4 regions of the Aeromonas encheleia genome follow, and region 2 is predicted to be linked to each of the others. Evidence: predicted binding sites of a transcription regulator. Region 2 holds the regulator's gene; each other region holds the start of a gene.
The links. The regulator sigma-54, encoded in region 2, starts transcription at its own class of promoters, with help from an activator protein. The targets are predictions, from matches to a motif close to TGGCACNGTTTTNGCTT.
Positions count from the first base shown of each region.

Region 1: a site for sigma-54 is predicted at 3,425-3,441, ahead of glnA (glutamate--ammonia ligase). Genes of this name have one in related genera too.
Region 3: a site for sigma-54 is predicted at 2,515-2,531, ahead of flhA (flagellar biosynthesis protein FlhA). Genes of this name have one in related genera too.
Region 4: a site for sigma-54 is predicted at 3,433-3,449, ahead of flgA (flagellar basal body P-ring formation chaperone FlgA). Genes of this name have one in related genera too.

Region 1 covers NZ_LR134376.1:4,331,894-4,337,191, reverse strand. The annotation lists gene glnG (nitrogen regulation protein NR(I)) at 1-27, opposite strand, end outside; gene glnL (nitrogen regulation protein NR(II)) at 37-1,092, opposite strand; gene EL255_RS20255 (DUF4124 domain-containing protein) at 1,179-1,754, opposite strand; gene glnA (glutamate--ammonia ligase) at 1,959-3,368, opposite strand; gene typA (translational GTPase TypA) at 3,720-5,298, shown strand, end outside.
Region 2 covers NZ_LR134376.1:4,140,609-4,145,906, reverse strand. The annotation lists gene lptC (LPS export ABC transporter periplasmic protein LptC) at 1-43, shown strand, start outside; gene lptA (lipopolysaccharide transport periplasmic protein LptA) at 30-548, shown strand; gene lptB (LPS export ABC transporter ATP-binding protein) at 559-1,284, shown strand; gene EL255_RS19275 (RNA polymerase factor sigma-54) at 1,350-2,789, shown strand; gene hpf (ribosome hibernation promoting factor) at 2,810-3,097, shown strand; gene ptsN (PTS IIA-like nitrogen regulatory protein PtsN) at 3,100-3,546, shown strand; gene rapZ (RNase adapter RapZ) at 3,587-4,453, shown strand; gene npr (PTS phosphocarrier protein NPr) at 4,474-4,746, shown strand; gene EL255_RS19250 (BglG family transcription antiterminator) at 4,765-5,298, opposite strand, start outside.
Region 3 covers NZ_LR134376.1:1,292,641-1,297,938, forward strand. The annotation lists gene fliR (flagellar biosynthetic protein FliR) at 3-800, shown strand; gene flhB (flagellar biosynthesis protein FlhB) at 793-1,923, shown strand; gene EL255_RS06185 (hypothetical protein) at 1,964-2,107, shown strand; partial or broken gene EL255_RS21510 (flagellar biosynthesis protein FlhB) at 2,168-2,290, shown strand; gene flhA (flagellar biosynthesis protein FlhA) at 2,568-4,670, shown strand; gene flhF (flagellar biosynthesis GTPase FlhF) at 4,687-5,298, shown strand, end outside.
Region 4 covers NZ_LR134376.1:2,992,624-2,997,921, forward strand. The annotation lists gene EL255_RS13840 (flagellar hook assembly protein FlgD) at 1-666, opposite strand, end outside; gene flgC (flagellar basal body rod protein FlgC) at 777-1,196, opposite strand; gene flgB (flagellar basal body rod protein FlgB) at 1,196-1,594, opposite strand; gene EL255_RS13855 (CheR family methyltransferase) at 1,657-2,481, opposite strand; gene EL255_RS13860 (chemotaxis protein CheV) at 2,500-3,411, opposite strand; gene flgA (flagellar basal body P-ring formation chaperone FlgA) at 3,644-4,249, shown strand; gene flgM (flagellar biosynthesis anti-sigma factor FlgM) at 4,344-4,661, shown strand; gene EL255_RS13875 (flagella synthesis protein FlgN) at 4,658-5,074, shown strand; gene yfcE (phosphodiesterase) at 5,108-5,298, opposite strand, start outside.

The DNA of each region.
Region 1 (5,298 bases), 190 kb from region 2:
ATCGACGATCCACACTTTTGCTGTCATGAGGTTCCCTTATTTGCGAAGCGGTAGATAGATGGTGAATTCGGTGTGACCTGGCCAACTGATGCAGTCGATGCGCCCCTTGTGTTGATCGATCAGGTTCTGGGCGATGGAGAGACCGAGGCCGGTGCCACCATCCTTGCCGGTGATCATGGGGTAGAACAGGGTGTCGCGGATGGCATCCGGGATGCCGGGGCCGTTGTCGATGATCTTGATCTCGGCCGCCAGCCGGTAGCGCTGGCCGTGGATGGTGACCTGAAAGGCGGTACGGGTCTTGATGCGGATGAAGCCGGCCTGCTCCCCCAGCGCCTCGGCGGCATTGCGCACCATGTTGAGGAAGGCCTGCTGCATCTGATCCGGCTCCATCTCGAACTCCGGAATGCTGGGGTCGTAGTCCCGCTCGATGCGGATCTGGGGCGGCAGTTCCAGATCCACCAGGCGGCGCACCTGCTCCAGCACAGAGTGCACATTGTGCATCTGGTGCCGGCCGGGGCGCTGGGGGCCGAGCAGGCGATCGACCAGCACCCGCAGCCGATCGGCCTGCTCTATGATGATGCCGGTGTATTCGCGCAGGGCCGGATCCGGTAGCTCCTTTTGCAGCAGCTGGGCCGCGCCGCGCAGGCCACCCAGCGGGTTCTTGATCTCGTGGGCCAGGCCGCGCACCAACTCCTTGGCCGCTTGTTGCTGGGCATGTTGCTGCAGCTCCTGGCTGATCTTCTTCTGCTGATCGATCTTGCGCAGTTCCACCACCATCAGCCGCTGCTCGTGGTCGGCCATGGGGCTCACGCTGATCTCGACCAGCCTGGGTTCCCCTTCCACCACCAGGGTGACTTCGCTGTCGGTGAAGCCCTGCCCCGAAATGAGGCACTGCTTGAACCGTTGCAGATCGAGGGAGATGTGCTCCAGCAGGTGGGGCAGTTCGATCCCGATCAGTCGCCGCTCGCTGAGGGAGAGCAGTTGTTCGGCCGCCGGGTTGACGAATTGAATGCAGAGCCGTTCATCCATCAGGATGACGGCGGTCAACAGGTTGTCCAAGAGGGTCTTGGCATGATCCGAGCGGGTTGGCACAGGTTTCTCCCTAAAACGGTGCTGCACACTAATGATGCACCGATATGGTGCATTGAGTTTACCCGCATCGGTGCATCACATCACCCCTAATCGGCCTTGGGGGTGGGTTTGGGAGCTGGATCTACCGTCGTTCTGTGCAGGTAAAAGGTGGCTGGTTTAGATTTAGCAAGGATCGTACCGTCTTTGGCGAGCAGCTCGAGCCGTGCCTCGTGGGCACCGCGATCGAGGTTTTCGACCCGGATGGCCAGGCTGTTATGAACGAGGGGGGCCGCCTTGCCGTTCAGGGTGAGGCGGACATCGTATTGTACCGGGGCATGGGGGCTGACCTCGGCCTGAAACACCACGTTGCCGGTGTTGTCACGCAGGGTGCTGCCCGGTTCGGGGGAGAGCAGCGTGATCGCCAGTGGGCTGGCTTCCTGCGCCTTCTTGGCATCGACACCGGTCAGGCTATTGAAGTTGTCGACCTGAACCGAGTGGGGGGCCGTGCCGATGAGGGGGGAGACCCGCAGATCCAGCTCCTTGGCCCGTTTGCCGGGGGGAGGGGCATCGGTGTAGTGGGTCACGCCATTGGCATCGACCCAGGAATAGACTGTGGCGGCCTGCGCGGCGCAGGGCATCAGCAGCAACAGGCCCAGCATCCATATCGGGTGTAAATTTTTCATCCATCTCTCCTTGACGGTGTCCTGTTTAATCCTATCAGAGAAAAAACGCTCAGACCGATTGTCGGACCCATGGGGATAAGATAAGCCGATGGGATGACATGGGTGCCGGGCTGATGGCCGGATCCATGGCGCTGTGACTCGACCGATCAGACAAAAAACCCGCCATCTGGCGGGTTTTTTTCACGATAAAACAAGCACGTCGGCTTAGACGGAGTAGTACAGCTCGAACTCCAGCGGGTGCGGAGTCATGCGTACGCGATCCACATCGTGCTGCTTCAGCTCCAGGTAGGAGTTGATGAAGTCATCGCTGAACACGCCACCACGGGTCAGGAACTCGCGGTCGGTGTCCAGTGCGGCCAGGGCTTCGTCCAGGGAGCCGGCAACGGTCGGCACTTCTGCGGCTTCTTCCGGCGGCAGGTCATACAAGTTCTTGTCCATGGCATCGCCCGGATGGATCTTGTTGATGATACCGTCCAGACCGGCCATCAGCTGGGCTGCGAAGGCCAGGTACGGGTTGGCAGCCGGATCCGGGAAGCGCACCTCGATGCGGCGGGCTTTCGGGCTCGGCACCACAGGGATACGGATGGAGGCGGAACGGTTACGGGCAGAGTAAGCCAGCATGACCGGCGCTTCGTAACCCGGAACCAGACGCTTGTAGGAGTTGGTGGTCGGGTTGGCGAAGGCGTTGATGGCCTTGGCGTGCTTGATGATGCCGCCGATGTAGTGCAGCGCCATCTCGGACAGACCGCCGTACAGGTCGCCGGCGAACAGGTTGACGCCGTTCTTGGCCAGGGACTGGTGGCAGTGCATGCCGGAGCCGTTGTCACCGAACATGGGTTTCGGCATGAAGGTGACGGTCTTGTTGTAGGCGTGGGCCACGTTGTGGATCACGTACTTCAGAACCTGTACTTCATCGGCCTTCAGGGTGAGGGTGTTGAAGCGAGTGGCGATCTCGTTCTGACCGGCGGTAGCCACCTCGTGGTGGTGCGCCTCGACAACCTGACCCATCTCTTCCAGCACCAGACACATGGCGGCGCGGATGTCCTGGGAGGAGTCAACCGGTGCAACCGGGAAGTAACCACCCTTGACGAAGGGACGGTGACCCTTGTTGCCGTGCTCGTACTCGGTACCCGAGTTCCAGGCAGCTTCTTCGGATTCGATCTTCACGAAGCTGTGGCCCATGGTGTTGGAGAAGGTGATGTTGTCGAACATGAAGAATTCCGGCTCCGGCCCGAACAGCACGGTGTCAGCGATGCCGCTGGCTTTCAGGAAGTCTTCAGCACGCTTGGAGATGGAGCGCGGGTCGCGGTCATAACCTTGCATGGTGGCCGGTTCCAGCACGTCACAGACGATGTTCAGCGTGGTCTCTTCGGTGAACGGATCCAGCTTGGCGGAGGCCGCATCCGGCATCAGCACCATGTCAGACTCGTTGATGCCCTTCCAGCCGCCGATGGAGGAGCCATCGAACATCTTGCCGTCTTCGAAGAACTCTTCGTTGACCTGGTGGGAAGGGATGGATACGTGCTGCTCTTTACCCTTGGTGTCGGTAAAGCGCAGGTCAACAAACTTGACTTCGTGTTCCTGGATCAGGGCCAAAACGTTCTGGGCTGACATGCTAAGTAACCTCCGGTGTTAAAACTCTTTGGGTGAATGCGTCGTCACATTCACATAAGCCAGTATCGTGCCAAGTTTGTGACAGCTTGATTTCAGGGCATTTGCACCGTTTCAGGCTGTCGGGATACCCGCTCTCGTGCAGGGTCGCGCTTCAAAGTGGTGCAACCTTGGATCGTTTTGGTGCACCATCGTGGTGCGCCAGCACGATCAGCCCCCATCTAAGCAGGCTTTCAGCATGGGGTCTATGATCCTGATCCCCTGTTGTGCGTGAATGCACTGCAATTCTGCTAGGCAGATCACAAAGGCGAGAGTACAATTAGCGCCCAATTTTACCCGGTGATTGAGGCGAGAATGTTAGAGAATTTACGCAATATTGCGATTATTGCGCACGTAGACCACGGCAAAACTACCCTGGTTGATAAGCTGCTGCAGCAGTCTGGAACCCTGGACCGTACCACTGATGGTCAAGAGCGTCTGATGGATTCCAACGACCTGGAAAAGGAACGTGGTATTACCATTCTCGCCAAGAACACTGCGATCCGCTGGAATGACTACCGTATCAACATCGTCGATACCCCGGGTCACGCTGACTTCGGTGGTGAGGTTGAGCGGGTTCTGTCTATGGTTGACTCCGTGCTGCTGCTGGTCGACGCCGTTGACGGCCCGATGCCGCAAACCCGTTTCGTGACCCAGAAAGCCTTCGCTAAGGGTCTGAAGCCGATCGTGGTCATCAACAAGGTTGACCGTCCGGGCGCCCGTCCTGATTGGGTTATGGATCAGGTTTTTGACCTGTTTGACAACCTGGGTGCCACCGATGACCAGCTGGATTTCAAAGTTGTCTACGCCTCTGCTCTGAACGGCTGGGCTTCCATGGATCAGAACGTTGAGTCCGACAGCATGGAGCCGCTGTTCCAGGCCATCGTTGATAACGTGAAAGCACCGAATGCCGATCCTGATGGCGGCTTCCAGATGCAGATCTCCCAGATCGATTACAACTCCTATGTGGGTGTTATCGGTATCGGCCGCATCAGCCGTGGTCGCGTCAAGAGCAACCAGCAGGTCACCGTTGTCGGTGCTGATGGCAAGACTCGCACTGGCAAGGTTGGTCAGGTACTGGGTTACTTGGGCCTGGCTCGTACTGAAGTGGCAAGCGCGCAAGCGGGCGACATCATCGCCATCACCGGTCTGGGCGAGTTGAAAATCTCCGACACCATCTGTGATAACAACGCAGTTGAAGCCTTGCCGGCTCTGTCCGTTGATGAGCCGACCGTGAACATGACCTTCCAGGTCAACACCTCACCGTTTGCCGGTAAAGAAGGCAAGTTCGTTACCTCGCGCAACATCCGTGAGCGTCTGGACCAGGAGCTGGTTCACAACGTGGCCCTGCGTGTGGAAGACACTGATGACCAGGACAAGTTCCGTGTATCCGGTCGTGGTGAACTGCACCTGTCCATCCTGATCGAAAACATGCGTCGCGAAGGCTACGAACTGGCGGTATCCCGTCCAGAAGTTATCCTGCGCACCATCGATGGCGTGCTTCACGAACCGTATGAGACAGTCACTGTCGATGTGGAAGAGGCGAACCAGGGTTCAGTCATGGAGCAACTCGGCCTGCGTAAGGGTGAGATGACCAACATGACTCCGGATGGCAAGGGCCGCGTCCGTCTTGACTTCATGATCCCGAGCCGTGGCTTGATCGGTTTCCAGACCGAGTTCCTGACCATGACTTCCGGTACTGGTCTGCTGTATCACAGCTTCGACCATTACGGTCCGCACAAGGGTGGCAGCATCGGTGAGCGTCAGAACGGCGTGCTGATCTCCAACGCCACCGGTAAGGCCCTGACTTTCGCCCTGTTCGGTCTGCAAGACCGCGGTCGTCTGTTCATCGGTCATGCTACCGAGGTGTACGAAGGCCAGGTGATCGGGATCC
Region 2 (5,298 bases):
ACTGGATAAAGGCCATGCCACTTATTTCAATGAAAAACGTTAATCTGGCCCTCGCCGCCCTGCTGTTGTGCGGTGCGGCGAATGCCAAAGAGTCTGACTTTGCCGAGAAGGTCTATGTGGACGCGGTCAAGCAAGTGGCCGAGATGCAGGACAATCGCATCACCTTCAGCGATGATGTGATCATCACTCAGGGCACCATCAAGATTAAGGCCGACAAGGTGGTGGTGATCCGCTCCGGCGATAAAGGCGCCGAGGTGATGACCGCCTATGGCAACCCGGCCACCTTCTTCCAGATCCTGGACAACGGCAAGCCGGTCAATGCCCACGGCAACAGCATCCGCTACGAGCTGAAGAACCGGTTGGTCACCATCACCGGCAACGGCCAGCTCAAACAGGAAGACAGTCAGGTCACCGGCGACCTCATCCGCTACGACATCGTCAAGCAGAAGATGATCGCCGAGAGCAAGGGCCCCACTCAGCGCGTCAAGACGGTGTTCCTGCCAGAGCAGGTAGAAAACTTCGACAAGCCCGCCGATCAGAAGAAGTAGGAAACGAGCCATGGCAGTGTTAAAAGCAGTCGGCCTGCAGAAGAGCTACAAGCGCCGCATGGTGGTCAGCGACGTGAGTCTGGAAGTGGGCACCGGCCAGATCGTGGGGCTGCTCGGCCCCAATGGTGCCGGCAAGACCACCTCCTTCTACATGATCGTGGGTCTGGTGCAGCGGGACGCCGGCCTCATCACCATCGACGATCAGGACATCAGCCTGCAGCCCATGCATATCCGAGCCCGTAACGGCATCGGCTATCTGCCGCAGGAGGCCTCGATCTTCCGCCGTCTGTCGGTGTTCGACAACCTGATGGGGGTCATGCAGACTCGCAAGGGCTTGAGCCGCGAAGAGCGGGAAGACAAGGTCGAGCAGCTGCTGGAAGAGTTCAACATCACCCACATCCGCGACAGCCTGGGGCAGAGCCTGTCGGGGGGGGAGCGGCGCCGGGTCGAGATCGCCCGCGCCCTGGCGGCAGAGCCGAGATTCATCCTGCTGGATGAACCCTTTGCAGGTGTTGATCCTATTTCCGTCATAGACATCAAGAAGATCATCCAGCACCTGAAAGAGCGGGGCCTCGGTGTGCTGATCACCGATCACAACGTCCGAGAGACGCTGGATGTGTGTGAAAAAGCCTATATCGTCAGCCATGGCAAGATGATTGCCGAGGGCGCTCCGGCCGATATCCTCGCCGATGAGCAGGTCAAGCGCGTCTATTTGGGCGATCAATTCAGTCTATAGTAAGGGGGCATCCCTCATTTTTGTTAGGTGGCTGCCTCGCTGAACATAAGGATATCCCGACGTAGATGAAGCCGACATTACAGTTGCGTCTCGGTCAGTCCCTGACCATGACGCCACAATTACAACAAGCGATTCGTCTGCTCCAGCTCTCCACGCTGGAACTCCAGCAGGAAATTCAGCAAGCGCTCGACAACAACCCCTTGCTGGAGCAAGAGGAGAGCGAGACGCAGGAGACCAACCCGGAAGAGGCGGTCGACGCCAGTCAACTCGATTCCAGCGATGCCATGGCTCAGGACAAGATGCCAGATGAGCTGCCGGTGGATACCACCTGGGACGATGTCTATTCGGCCGGAACGGCCCAGAGCGCCGGCCCTATCCACGATGGGGAGGACAGCGTCTACCAGGGGGAAACCACCGAGAGCCTGCAGGACTATCTGCTGTGGCAGATGCGACTGACCCCCTTCAGCGATCTGGATGCCGCCATTGCCCTCGCCATCATCGACGCCATCGACGAATCCGGCTATTTGACCGTTTCTCTCGAGGATATTCAGGCTGCAGTCAGCAGCGATGAGGTAGAAGTCGAACTGGATGAAGTCGAAGCCGTGCTCAAGCGGGTGCAGCATTTCGATCCGATCGGCATTGCCGCCCGTTCGGTACAGGAGTGTCTGCTGATCCAGCTCGGCCAGTATGCGCCCGATCTGCCCTGGCTCAATGAGGCGAGGGAGGTGATCAATGAGCACATGGACTTGCTCGGCAACCGCGATTACCGGACCCTGGCGCGCAAGACCAAACTCAAGGAGAGCGACCTCAAGGAGGTGCTGGATCTCATCCAGCAGCTGGAGCCAAGGCCAGGCAATGGCATCATCCAGAACGAGTCTCAATATGTGATCCCGGATGTGTCCGTGGTCAAGAAGGGCTACAAGTGGGTGGTGGAACTGAATCCGGATTCGGCGCCGCGCATTAGGGTCAATGAGACCTACGCGGCCATGGCCAGACAGGCCAAGACCAGTCAGGACTCCCAGTTCATCCGCTCTCACCTGCAGGAAGCCAAGTGGTTCATCAAGAGTCTGGAGAGTCGTAACGACACCCTGCTCAAGGTCGCCAGCTGCATCGTCGAACAGCAGCAGGGCTTCTTCGAGTACGGTGAAGAGGCCATGAAGCCCATGGTGCTCAACGACATCGCCGAGGCGGTGGAGATGCACGAGTCGACGATCTCACGGGTGACGACCCAGAAGTACATGCACACGCCCCGTGGCATCTTTGAACTGAAGTTTTTTTTCTCCAGTCACGTCAATACGGAGGGAGGAGGAGAGTGCTCATCGACCGCAATTCGCGCCCTGATCAAAAAGTTGGTGACGGCAGAGAACCCTGCCAAACCGCTTAGTGATAGCAAGATCGCGGATTTGCTGGCCGAACAGGGTATTATGGTGGCGAGACGCACGATCGCAAAGTACCGTGAATCCTTGTTGATCCCGCCATCCAATCAGCGTAAGCGCCTGGTTTAGGCAAACAAAAGGAAGACGTTATGCAAATTAACCTGACCGGACACCATGTCGAGATTACCGAAGCTCTGCGTGATTATGTGAATAGCAAATTTGCCAAACTCGAGCGTCACTTTGAACATATCAACAACGTGCATGTGGTGTTGAGCGTCGAAAAACTGAACCAGATTGCCGAAGCCAAGCTGCACGTCAGCGGGGGAGAGGTGTTCGCCAATTCGGAGCATGCCGACATGTATGCTGCGATTGATACCCTGCTGGATAAACTGGATCGGCAGATCATCAAGCACAAAGATAAGTTAAATCAAAAATAACTATGCAACTTGAACACATACTGAGTCGGGACTGCACCAAGAGTGCGGTCCCTTGTACCAGCAAGAAACGCGCCCTCGAGATCATCAGTGAACTGGCCGCAGAGCGCCTGGGCGCCTCCCGTCAGGTGCTGTTTGAGAGTCTGCTGGCGCGGGAAAAAATGGGCAGTACCGGGATCGGTGCCGGTATTGCCATTCCTCACGGCCGGATCGACGATGCGTTCGTCCCGACCGCCGTGCTGATGACCTTCTCCGAACCCATCCCATTCGATTCTATCGACAACCAACCGGTTGACCTGCTCTTTGCCTTGCTGGTGCCGGAAAGCGAGTGCAAGCAGCACCTCAAGACCCTTTCCCTGATGGCATCCAAGCTGGGTGACAAGGCCGTCTGCCGCCAGTTGCGCCAGGCGACCAGCGACGAAGAACTCTACCAGATCATGACCTCGGCCTGATGCCGGGCATGATACAGCCATGTTGGCGTGAGGGGACAAGATGCAGTTAATAGTGGTAAGCGGTCGCTCGGGCTCCGGTAAGACGGTGGCCCTGAGGGTACTGGAGGATCTGGGGTATTACTGTGTGGATAACCTGCCGGTCAATCTGCTGCCCCAGCTGATCGTCTCGGTCGAGAGCCAGTATGACAAGCTGGCGGTCAGCATAGACGTGCGCAACCTGCCCACTCAGCCCGACCGGCTGGAAAACTTGCTGGCCCAGGTGCGCAACGAGGGGCGGGTGGAGTTTTCCAGCTTCTTCTTCGATGCCGACAACAATACCCTGCTCAAGCGCTACGGCGAGAGCCGCCGGCTGCACCCCCTGTCTCGCAACAAGCTGTCGCTGGATGAGGCGATCCGTGAGGAGACCCACCTGCTGGCGCCGCTCTCCTCCACCGCCGATCTGCGCATCGACACCACAAGTCTCAGCATCCATGACCTCAGCGAGCTCATCAAGACCCGGGTGCTCGGCAAGAAAGAGAACGAGCTGGTGCTGGTGTTCGAGTCGTTCGGCTTCAAGTACGGTATCCCCAAGGATGCCGACTTCGTGTTTGATGCCCGCTTCCTGCCCAATCCGCACTGGATCCCCGAGCTCAAGCCCTTCACCGGTCAGGATGAGCCCGTGGCCAACTACCTGTCCGGCCAGCCGGACGTGATGCTGTTCATCCAGCAGATCGAGAACATGCTGGGGACCTGGTTGCCGCACCTTGAGCGCAACAATCGCAGCTATGTGACGGTCGGCATCGGCTGTACCGGCGGTCAGCACAGATCCGTGTTCATCGCCGAGCGGCTGGCCAGCGCGTTCCGCCTGCTCGGCAAGAACGTGCAGATCCGCCACCGCACCCTCGACAAGCGCTCAACCCAAGCCTGACAGATCAATAGGACGCTCAGATGACTGTTTCCGCCTCGGTAGAAGTCAAAAACAAGCTGGGAATGCACGCCAGACCTGCCATGATGCTGTTCGAGCTGGTGCAGGGTTTCGATGCCCATGTGCTGCTGCGCAACGAGGACGGCGTCGAGGCCGATGCGGACAGCGTGATCGGCCTGCTGATGCTGGACTCCGCCCAAGGCAAGCAGGTTGAGGTGCAGGTGGAGGGGCCGGAAGAAGAAGAGGCCCTGGCCGCCGTGGTGGCGCTGTTCACCTCGGGCTTCAACGAGGAGTGAGGCTCGCCTCCTCTCCCGTCATGATCCGGTGCGTGCCAGCGCCTTGAAGCTGGCGAAATCCCGACAAGCCAGCAGATTCTTGCTGGCTTTTTCGTTCATCAGCGCCAGGAACAGATCGTAGAGTCCCATCGCTTCCTCATAGTCGGCCTTGGCGATGGCCAGCGCGAAGATGAGGGTGGCGGTCTCGCCATTGCCCCACTCGATGCCCTGAGGCGCCAGTACCGTGTAGACCAGGGTGCGGCGCGCCAGCAGGCCGAGGGAGTGGGGCAGGGCTATGCCATCCCCCAGCATGGTGGAGACGATCCGCTCCCGCTCGTGCAGGGAGCCCCTGAACGCCTCCTCCACCAGATCCTCCCGCTCCAGCCGATCGCAGATCCGGGCAAACAGACTGGCCTGGCTGAGCGGTTCATCCACCACCATGAAGTGTTCGGCATCGAAGTACTTGTCGAGCAGGTAGGGGCGGGTGCGATCGATCAGCACCAGCTTGCCGAGCTGCTCCAGCTGGTACTGGGTCGGGAAGGGCGCCACCTGCACCACGGGGGCATTCTTCTC
Region 3 (5,298 bases), 1.7 Mb from region 2:
GCATGACCTATACCACCGCGCTCATCATGGAGTGGCTGGCGTCCATCCTCTGGCCGCTGGCACGGGTGAGCAGCCTGCTGATGGTGATGGCGGTGTTTGGCAGCCGGCTGGCGCCGGCGCACATCCGCATCGGCCTGGCGCTGGCCATCACCCTCATCATCGCCCCCCTGTTGCCACCCATGCCCAAGATAGAGCTGTTCTCCGTCGGCAGCTTTCTGGTGCTGGGGCAGCAGATGCTCATCGGCATCGCACTGGGTCTCATGACCCAGTTCCTGCTGGAGAGCTTCGTGATGGCGGGCCAGATCATCGCCATGCAGACCAGCCTGGGCTTTGCCACCCTGGTGGATCCCATGAATGGCCAGTCTGCCCCCGTGGTGGGGCAGTTCTACCTGATGCTGGCGACCCTGGTGTTTCTGGCGGTGGATGGCCATCTGCTGATGCTGCGGATGGTGGTGCTGAGCTTCGAGACCCTGCCGGTCTCGGACAGCGGCCTGACCCTGCCCGCCATCCGCAGCCTGGTCAGCTTCCTCGGCGTCATGTATCAGGCCTCGCTGGTGATGGCGTTGTCGGCCATCATCGCCCTGCTGCTCATCAACTTCGCGTTCGGGGTCATGACCCGGGCCGCGCCCCAGCTCAACATCTTCAGCATCGGCTTCGCGGTCAGCATGATGTCGGGTCTGTTCATCCTCTGGCTCACCATTGGCGGCTTCATGGGCCACTTCGACGCCATCTGGGAGCGGGTGCAGGAGACCAGCTGCGAACTGATCAACACCCAGTGTTTCGGTGGCCAGAATGGCTGATACCGATCAGGAACGTACCGAACAACCCACGGGCAAACGACTGCAACAGGCCCGGGAAAAAGGGCAGATTGCACGTTCCAAGGAGCTGGGAACCGCCAGCGTGCTGCTGGCGACCGTGTTTGGCTTGCTGATGCTCAAGGAGAGCCTGGCCGGTGCCATGGTCAAGGTGCTCACCATGGGCTTTACCCTGGAGCGGGATCAGGCCTTCGATCCCAACGCCATGGGGGCCATGGTGCCCACCCTGCTGGCCGAGCTTATCCAGCCCCTCGGCCTGCTGTTCCTGCTGGTGACCATCGCCGCCTTCGTCGGCAACACCCTGCTGGGAGGAATGAATTTTTCCTCCGAGGCCATGCTGCCCAAATGGAGCAAGCTGAGCCCCTTGAGTGGTTTGAAGAGGATGTTCGGGGTGCAGTCGCTGGTGGAGCTCATCAAGTCCATCGCCAAGGTGGTGTTCATCAGCCTGTTCGCCTGGTGGATGCTGTCGAGTCAGTTCAACCACCTGCTCAACCTCTCCCTCGAGGGCTTTCCCGGTGGCATCATAGACGCGCTGGACCTGCTGCTGTGGATGCTGATCATCCTCTGCTGCTCCCTCATTCCCATCGTCGCCATCGATGTGCCCTTCCAGACCTGGAACCACAATCGTCAGCTCAAGATGACCAAGCAGGAGATCAAGGACGAGTTCAAGGACAGCGAGGGCAAGCCCGAGGTCAAGGGGCGGATCCGCCGCCTGCAGATGGAGATGGCGATGCGTCGCATGATGGGGGATGTGCCCAAGGCGGACGTGATCATCACCAACCCGAGCCACTACTCGGTGGCGCTGAAATACGACACGGGCAAACCCGGGGCCGCCCCCAAGGTGCTGGCCAAGGGGGTCGACGAGGTGGCGATGAAGATCCGGGAGATAGCGCGGGAATACGAGATCCCCATCATGCCGTCCCCGGCGCTCACCCGTGCCATCTATCACTCCACCGAGATCGGTCACGAGATCCCGGAGGGGCTGTTCGCCGCCGTGGCCCAGGTGCTGGCCTATGTCTATCAACTCAAGAAGTTCCGCCGTGGCCGTGGCCGGCGTCCGACCCCGGTCGCCAAGGATCTGCCCATCCCGCCTGAGTACCGCAAATAACGCCCCCGGCACCTTGGGCGCATCGGCTTGTCGATATTGATTGACCCTGTTTCAAACTGGCTTTGCCGCCCTGGTTCAAACACTGGCCTATGTCTATCGGCTCAAGAAGTTCCGCCGTGGCCGTGGTCGGATTCCAACCCCGGTCGCCAAGGATCTGCCCATTCCGCCTGAGTACCGCAAATAACGCCCCGGCTCCTCGGGCGCATCGGCTTGTCGATAGCGGCTGAATCTGTCTCAAGCTGGCTTTGCCGCCCTGGTTCAAACACTGGCCTATGTCTATCGGCTCAAGAAGTTCCGCCGTGGCCGTGGTCGGCGTCCAACCCCGGTCGCCAAGGATCTGCCCATTCCGCCTGAGTACCGCAAATAACGCCCCGGCTCCCTCGGGCGCATCGGCTTGTCGATAGCGGCTGAACCTGTCTCAAGCTGGCTTTGCCTGCCTGGTTCAAGCGCGGGTCCATCTCGATCGACCCGGAACCTGTTGCCGTGGTTGACCCCGTTCTCTTCAATCCCGACCAGGGTTGTCTGAATACCCTCCGCCGGACTTCTGACAGCTTAAAAATAAAAACCTTATGTATCAATGCATTGAATTGTTGGCTTGATGTTTGCTTTAGCTAGGCACTGGCAGTTGATAGTTGAGCATAACGATGGAATTCAAGGCAGCATTGGGCCGTTTAACAGAGTACAGGTGGTTGCTCAGCAAGGGGGTCGGGACCCCGCTGCTGGTGCTCGCCTCCCTCGGCATGGTGGTGCTGCCCATCCCGCCGCTGATGCTGGATATCCTGTTCTCCTTCAACATCGCCCTCTCCATCGTAGTGCTGCTGGTGGCCGTCTATACCCGCCGGCCGCTGGAGTTTGCGGCCTTCCCGACCGTGCTGCTGATCGCCACCCTGCTGCGCCTCGCGCTGAACGTCGCCTCGACCCGGGTCGTGCTGCTGGAAGGCCATAACGGCAGCGCGGCGGCCGGCCATGTGATCGAGGCCTTCGGCAACGTGGTGATCGGTGGCAACTATGCGGTCGGTATCATCGTCTTCATGATCCTGGTGATCATCAACTTCGTGGTGGTCACCAAGGGGGCGGGCCGGATCTCCGAGGTGAGCGCCCGCTTCACCCTGGACGCCATGCCCGGCAAGCAGATGGCCATCGATGCGGACCTGAACGCCGGTCTCATCAATCAGGAAGAGGCCAAGAAGCGGCGCCAGGACGTGACCCAGGAAGCCGACTTCTACGGCTCCATGGACGGTGCCTCCAAATTCGTCAAGGGGGATGCCATCGCCGGCATCATGATCCTCTTCATCAACATCATTGGTGGCTTCATCATCGGCATGATGCAGCACCAGCTCAGCTTCGGTGAGGCGGCCCAGATCTACACCCTGCTCGCCATCGGTGATGGCCTGGTGGCCCAGATCCCCTCCCTGCTGCTCTCCATCGCCGCCGCCATCATAGTGACCCGCCAGAATACCGATCAGGACATGGGCACGGCGGTGCTCGGCCAGCTGTTCGAGAATCCCAAGGCGCTGGTGATCTCCGCCGGCATCCTGCTGATGATGGGCAGCGTGCCCGGCATGCCGCACCTGGCGTTCCTGAGCCTGGGGGCCATCGCGGCGGTCGGAGCCTGGTGGCTGCTGCGCCGTGAGAAACAGCGCGCCGCCAAGGTGGCCAAGGGCGAGCTGATGCCCCAGAGCTCGGATCAGCCTCACGAACAGAAAGATCTCAGCTGGGACGATGTGATGCCGGTGGACATCATAGGGCTGGAGGTGGGTTATCAGCTCATCCCGCTGGTGGACAAGAGCCAGGGCGGCGAGCTGCTCAATCGGATCAAGGGGGTGCGCAAGAAGCTCTCCCAGGAGCTCGGCTTCCTGGTGCCGGCCGTGCACATTCGCGACAACCTGGATCTCGCGCCTAACCAGTACCGCATCACTCTCATGGGGGTCAGCACCGGCGAGGCCACCGTCTACCACGACAAGGAGATGGCCATCAATCCGGGCCAGGTGTTCGGCCAGGTCCAGGGCATCGCGACCCAGGATCCCGCATTCGGGCTGGAGGCGGTGTGGGTCGCCAAGGATCAGGTCTCCCACGCCCAGACCCTGGGTTACACCGTGGTGGATGCCGCCACCGTGGTGGCCACCCACCTGAGCCAGATCCTCTCCAACCATGCCGCCCTGCTGCTCGGTCACGACGAGGTGCAGCAGCTGCTGGACATGATAGGGAAGCATCAGAGCAAGCTGGTGGAGGGGCTGGTACCCGAGGTGATCAGCATGGGCAACCTGGTCAAGGTATTGCAAAATCTGCTCAATGAGGGCGTGCCAATTCGCGATATGCGCACTATTCTGCAGACCCTCGTGGAATATGCGCCGCGCAGTCCGGATCCGGAAGTGCTGACGGCCGCCTGCCGCATCGCCCTGCGCCGCTTGATAGTGCAGGAGATCGCGGGTCCCGATCCCGAGCTGCCGGTGATCACCCTGGCGCCAGAATTGGAACGTATATTGCATCAATCCTTGCAAGCAGGTGGGGGAGATGGCGCCGGTATCGAACCGGGACTGGCGGAGCGGATGCAGCGCTCGCTGGTGGAAGCCACTCAACGACAAGAACTGGAAGGCCAGCCGGCCGTGCTTCTGACATCGGGGATATTGCGCAATACCCTGGCGAAATTTGTCAAGAATGCCATTCCTGGATTACGCGTTCTGTCTTATCAGGAAGTGCCTGATGACAAGCAAATCCGCATCGTCAGTGCGGTAGGACAGGGCTAGTTAGCGGAGATGACGGGTGAAGATTAAGCGGTTTTTTGCCAAAGACATGCGCACGGCCCTGGCCGAGGTCAAGGAGACACTCGGGCCGGATGCTGTCATCATGTCCAACAAGAAGGTCACCGGTGGGGTGGAGATAGTCGCCGCTGTCGATTATCAGTCCCAGGTGCCCGGACCCAAAGATGCGCCGGTTCGCCGTCAGTTGAACGATGAGAGCGTCAATATCTCGTCTGCGGGCAAGCAGATGACACGCCCTGCGCCGCCCAAGGAGCAGAACGAATACTATGCCGACACCCTGGCGGCCCTGCTGGCACGCCAGCAGAAACTCAACCCCGCCAATCCGGCGGCGAGTGGCAATCAGTCCGCCGGTCTGGTGTCGGCCAATACGGCCCCCAGAACCCTGGCCGAACAGGGCCAGTGGGGCGCCGCCCCCGAACCCGTCAAGCCCAAGGCTCGTCCTGCGCCCGGCCCGCGTCCTGCCCAACCCGCCCAGCGGGATCAGGAGATGGAAGGGATGCGCAAGGAGATGGCCAGTATTCGCAAGCTGCTCGAGCACCAGATCTCCGGCCTGATGTGGCAGGAGGTGGAGCGCCGCGAGCCGATGCGGGCGCTGCTCATCAAGGAACTCAAG
Region 4 (5,298 bases), 1.1 Mb from region 2:
GTCGGTCAGATAGATGCCACCCAGGCCCTTGAGTTTGAGGGTGCTGGGGTTGGTGCTGGTGCCGAGGGTGACGCTCTCGACCTGGGCGTAGGCCAGTGCCGGGATAGCCTCCGACTTGCCATTCACTGTGCCGTGGATCTCGATCTGGTATTTGCCGCTCTTGGCCAGGTTGCCGTCCTTGTCCTTGCCGTCCCACTCGAAGGCCACGTTGCCCTTCTTCTCGCCCTCGATGGCAAACTCCTTGACGACCTGACCGCTCTCGTCCTTCACCGTCACCTTGAGGTTGCTGGCGCCGTCGCCGGTGGCGATCATGCCGGAGACGGACCCACCCTTCTCCAGATAGCCGGTGTTGGAGGGGATGAGTACGCTCTGGCCCACCAGCGCCGACGCCTGCAGCGCCTGGCTGGAGGTCATCAGGCTGTTGAGGCTGCCCATCTGGGTAGAGAGGCTGCTGATCCCCTCCGAGGTCGACATCGAAGTCATCTGGGACAACATCTGGGCGTTGTCCACCGGCTTGAAGGGATCCTGATAGGAGAGCTGCATGGTCAGCAGCTTCAGGAAGGAGGCCTGATCCAGCTCCTTTTTCGGGGTCGTGGTATTGCCCGTACTGGTCTGGTTTGCCGAAGCCCGGTTGACGCCAAGCAGGCTGTCATAGGTATCTGCCATTGAATCACCGCCTTCTTTTCAAGGATTGCCAAACCCGGTGTCGGGTGGGCTGATTATCGATGCCCGGCAAGCTGTCATAGGTCTCTGTCATGGATAATCAACCCTCAGTGTCAGGACTTGCCGAGGCCGAGCGTCTGCTGCAGCATCTTCTTGGCCGCATCGGCGACCTGAACGTTGGTCTGGTAACTGCGGGAGGCGGCGATCATGTCCGCCATCTCCTCCACCATGTTGACGTTGGGCTTGAAGATGAAGCCGTCCTTGTCCGCCATCGGGTGACTGGGGTTGTACTCCTTGAGCAGCGGCGCATCGCTCTCCACTATGCCTTTCACATCCACCCCGACCGAGGCTTGCTTGTCGGACATGGCCTGATCCAGCTGGGCGGCAAAGACTGGCCGCCGGGCGTGGTAAGTTTTTTCCACGCTGGAGCTGACGCTGTCGGCGTTGGCCATGTTGCTGGCGACCGTGTTGAGGCGGACGGATTGCGCGCTCATGGCTGAGCCTGCAATGTCAAAGACCTTGAACAAACTCATCACTGATCTCCTTTCAACGCCTTGAGCAGGCCGCTTATCTTGCTGTTCATAAATTCGAGGGAGGCCTGGTACTCGAGGCTGTTGCGCAGGAATTCGCTGCGCTCCTGCTGCACGTCCACGGTATTGCCGTCACCGGTATCGGGTTGCAGCGGGTTGCGGTACTGGGTCGCCCCCGGGGCATCCATCTGCAGGGCGAAATGCTTCTCGCTGGTGGTGGCCAGCCCGAACCCTTGCTGGCTCTGGGCATCCTGCAACGCCTGGGAGAAGTTGATGTCCCTGGCCTTGAAGCCTGGGGTGTCCGCGTTGGCAATGTTGCTGGATAGCACCTCCGCACGCTTGGCGCGAACGCTCAGCGTGTATTGATGAACACCAAATGCCTTGTCGAATGAAATTGCCATAGCACACCTCCTGCTTGACGAATGTTTAGCAAGAGGTGTGCCAAAGAGGGACTAGAGGGGGATTATTTGACTTTGTAGACGATGCCGGGGTTGCAGCGGACCATCTCGAACTTGTCGGTGAGGCCGGCCAGGGACTCCGAGGCCCCCAGCATCAGGTAGCCGCCAGGATTGAGGCTGGCGGCGAACTGGTTGAGGATCTTGGACTTTACCTCGGGGGCAAAGTAGATGAGCACGTTGCGGCAGAAGATGATGTCGAACTTGCCGAGCAGGCTGTAGCTCTCCAGCAGGTTCAGCGGCCGGAAACTGGTCAATTTTCTGACACGCTCCGAGATCCGCATCTTGTTGTCGCCGTGCGGCTCGAAGAACAGCTTCTTGCGCTCGGGCGAGAGCCCCCGCGCCAGGGCCAGGCTGTCATAGACCCCCTCCTTGCACTGGTTGAGCATGGTGCTGGAGATGTCGGTCCCCACTATCTGCACCCCGCCCGGCAAGGTGCCCGGCCGTTTGACTTGCTGCTCCAGCGCTATCATGGCGATGGAGTAAGGCTCCTGCCCCGAGGAGGAGGCGGCGGACCAGATCTTGATCGGGCGGCCGCTCTTGCCCAATTCGGGGAAGATCTTGTCACTCAGCAGCTGGAACGGATAGGAGTCACGAAACCACAGGGTTTCATTGGTGGTCATGGCATCGACCACGGCCATCTTCAGGTCCCGCTCACGCACATTCATCGCCCGCGTCACCAGTTCAGACAGACTCTCGATACCAAACCGAGCCATCAAGGGCGACAGACGGCTCTTGACCAGATACTGTTTGTTGTCACCCAGCACTATGCCGCTCTGCAGCGCCAGAAAATGGCTGAATTGTTTGTATAAGTCGTCCGACAGTGTCTTCATGCAGTTAGTTCTTCTTTATTAGAGAGCGCCTTGTACGGCCTTGGCCAATTCATCCGGCTGGAATTTGGCAATGAAATCGTTCGCTCCGACCTTCTGCACCATGGCCTGATTGAACACCCCACTCAGAGAGGTGTGCAGGATAACATGCAAGTCCTTGAGATTGGGATTGTTACGGATCTCGGCGGTGAAGGTATAGCCGTCCATCTCGGGCATCTCGATGTCGGAGATCACCAGCGCAATCTGATCCTTGATGGGCCCAAGCTTGACCATCTCCAGCAGCATGTTGAGGGCCTCGCGCCCATCCTTGGCCAGCACGCACTGCACCCCGATCGCCTCGAGTGCCCGCTGTACCTGCTTGCGCGCCACCGAGGAGTCATCGGCCACCAGCACCGGGCGCCCGTGAGGATTGCGCTCCACGCTGGCTTCCACCAGCTCGGCACTCACCTCGGTCGAGACCGGCGAGATCTCGTTGAGGATCCGCTCCACGTCCAGGATCTCCACCAGTTCGCCATCCACCTCGGTGACCGCGGTCATGTAGTTGATGCGACCGGCGCCCTTGGGGGGCGGCAGGATGGACTCCCAGTTCATGTTGATGATGCGTTCGACCGAGTGCACCAGGAAGCCCTGAATGGAGCGGTTGTACTCGGAGATGATGATGAAGCACTTGCTCAGATCCTGGATCGGGCGCTTGCCCATCGCCATGCTGAGATCGATCACCGAGATGGTCTGGCCACGGATGTGGGCCACCCCCCGCACACTGGAGTTCAGCTTGGGCATAATGGTCAAGGGCGGGCATTGCAGCACCTCGCGCACCTTGAAGACGTTGATGCCAAATCTTTGACGTCCGTTGAGACGAAACAGCAACAGCTCCAGTCTGTTTTGTCCCACCAGCTGGGTCCGTTGGTTGACCGAGTCAAGAATACTCGCCATAAACACTCCCTAAAAAACGCTTGGCACTAATCATGCATGCGTGTTGGCTTGCGTCAGACCATCGCCGTCTCGACAACCGGATCCTGCGACAAACGCAGCAAGCATAGTTAAATACGGTGGTATACGTGAACAACCTATCGGCCGGCACACGAAAATGATTAGTAGACTTTTCCTCATCTTACTGCCGTTTTGCAGCCTCTCTCACGCCATGGCGTCCGAGGTCACTCAATATCTGCAAGAGCAGGCACAGGCGTTCGTACTCGACCAGCTGGAGGTCCCCCTCGATGCCCAGGCCGAGGTACAGGCCGCCTCTATCGATGAGCGGCTCCCCCTCAACCGCTGCGAGGATGGCCTGACCATCTCCCTCCCCGCCAGGATGGAGATCCGCCGCAACACCACCGTCTATCTCAAGTGCGAGGGCGCCGCGCCCTGGGATCTCTACCTGCCGGTGCGGGTCAGCATCCAGAAACCCTATGTCACGGTCGCAGCCCCAGTGGCCAAGGGGGACATACTGAGCGAAGCCATGCTGACCCTGGCCTATCAGGATCAGACCCTGATCCGCGGTGACTATCTCAGCGACCCCGCCCCCCTCATCGGGGTGCGCAGCAAGCGTGAGCTCAAACCGGGCCAGCCCATTCGGCTCACCCAGGTCTGCGTGGTCTGCAAGGGGGATCAGGTCACCCTGAGCGCGGAAAACAGCAGCATGCAGATCAAAACCATGGCCCGAGCCTTGCAAGATGGCAGCTTCGGAGACATGATCAGGCTTGTTAACATTCGCTCAGGCAGACCGGTACAGGGCAAGGTCACGGCCGTTGGGACTGTGGTGGTCCCATTCTGATTGTTGTATTAATGCAGCAATTTTTTTCTAAAGTTCTGACCGCCGTCACCGATAAACAGGTAAGCGAACAGCAAAGCAGACGAAGGTAAACCGTATGGCTATCAACAATATCAACAACTTGGCAAACAACCGGTTGCAGAATACGGCGACCAGCCAGGGTGCGACCAAATCCACGACTTCGGCCGAAGGCAACCGTGCGGCAACCGTCAAGACCGACTCTGTCTCCTTGACCAGCGAGGCGCAGCAATTGCAACAGATGCAGAAAACCCTCAACACCGTCTCGACCGGCAACGAAAGCCGCATCGAGAGCCTGAAGAAGGCCGTGGCCAGCGGGGAGTACAAGGTCGACAGCGAAGCCGTGGCCAAGAAGATGTTCAGTTTTGAAGCCGACCTGGACAAGCGTCTGGGATGATGGACCTGCCTTCACTGCTGCACGCCCAAAACGAGTACCTCTCCCAGATGCAAGCGCTGCTGGCGGAGGAGTTTGACCTGCTCAAACAACATCAGGCCCTGGCCTTGCCGGCCCTGGCCGAGCGCAAGCAGCAACTGCTTGCCACCATAGAAGCGCTGGACAAGAGCCTGGCCGAGCTGCCCGATCTGCGGCAACAGCTCAGTGCCTTCCCCGCCCAGTTGCACTCATTGCAGACCAAGCTGGACGCCTGCCAGGAGCAGAATGACCTCAACGGTCGGCTGCTGGAGCTCAGCATCGTCTCCAACCGTCGATTGGCCAGCTTCCTCAGCAAGCTGAGGGACAGAAACTCCCTGACCTATGACGCCAAGGGCAACACCCGCTCCGGCACCCGCTCCCAGGGCATCAAGGCGTAATACCCTCCCCCTCTTCTCACCCGTTTTAGCGTTTCACAGCACCAGTCGCATCAGCTCGGCACCGTCGGCGCAGGCATGAATGCGCATGACGCCCTGCTCATAGCAGCCGTAGCTCGCCGCCAGCGCCCCTCTCGGAAAACAGATGGATCCCGGATTCATCAGCACCAGCGCCCCTTCCCGCTGCAGCACAGGAACATGGGTGTGGCCGCTGATGAACAGGCTGC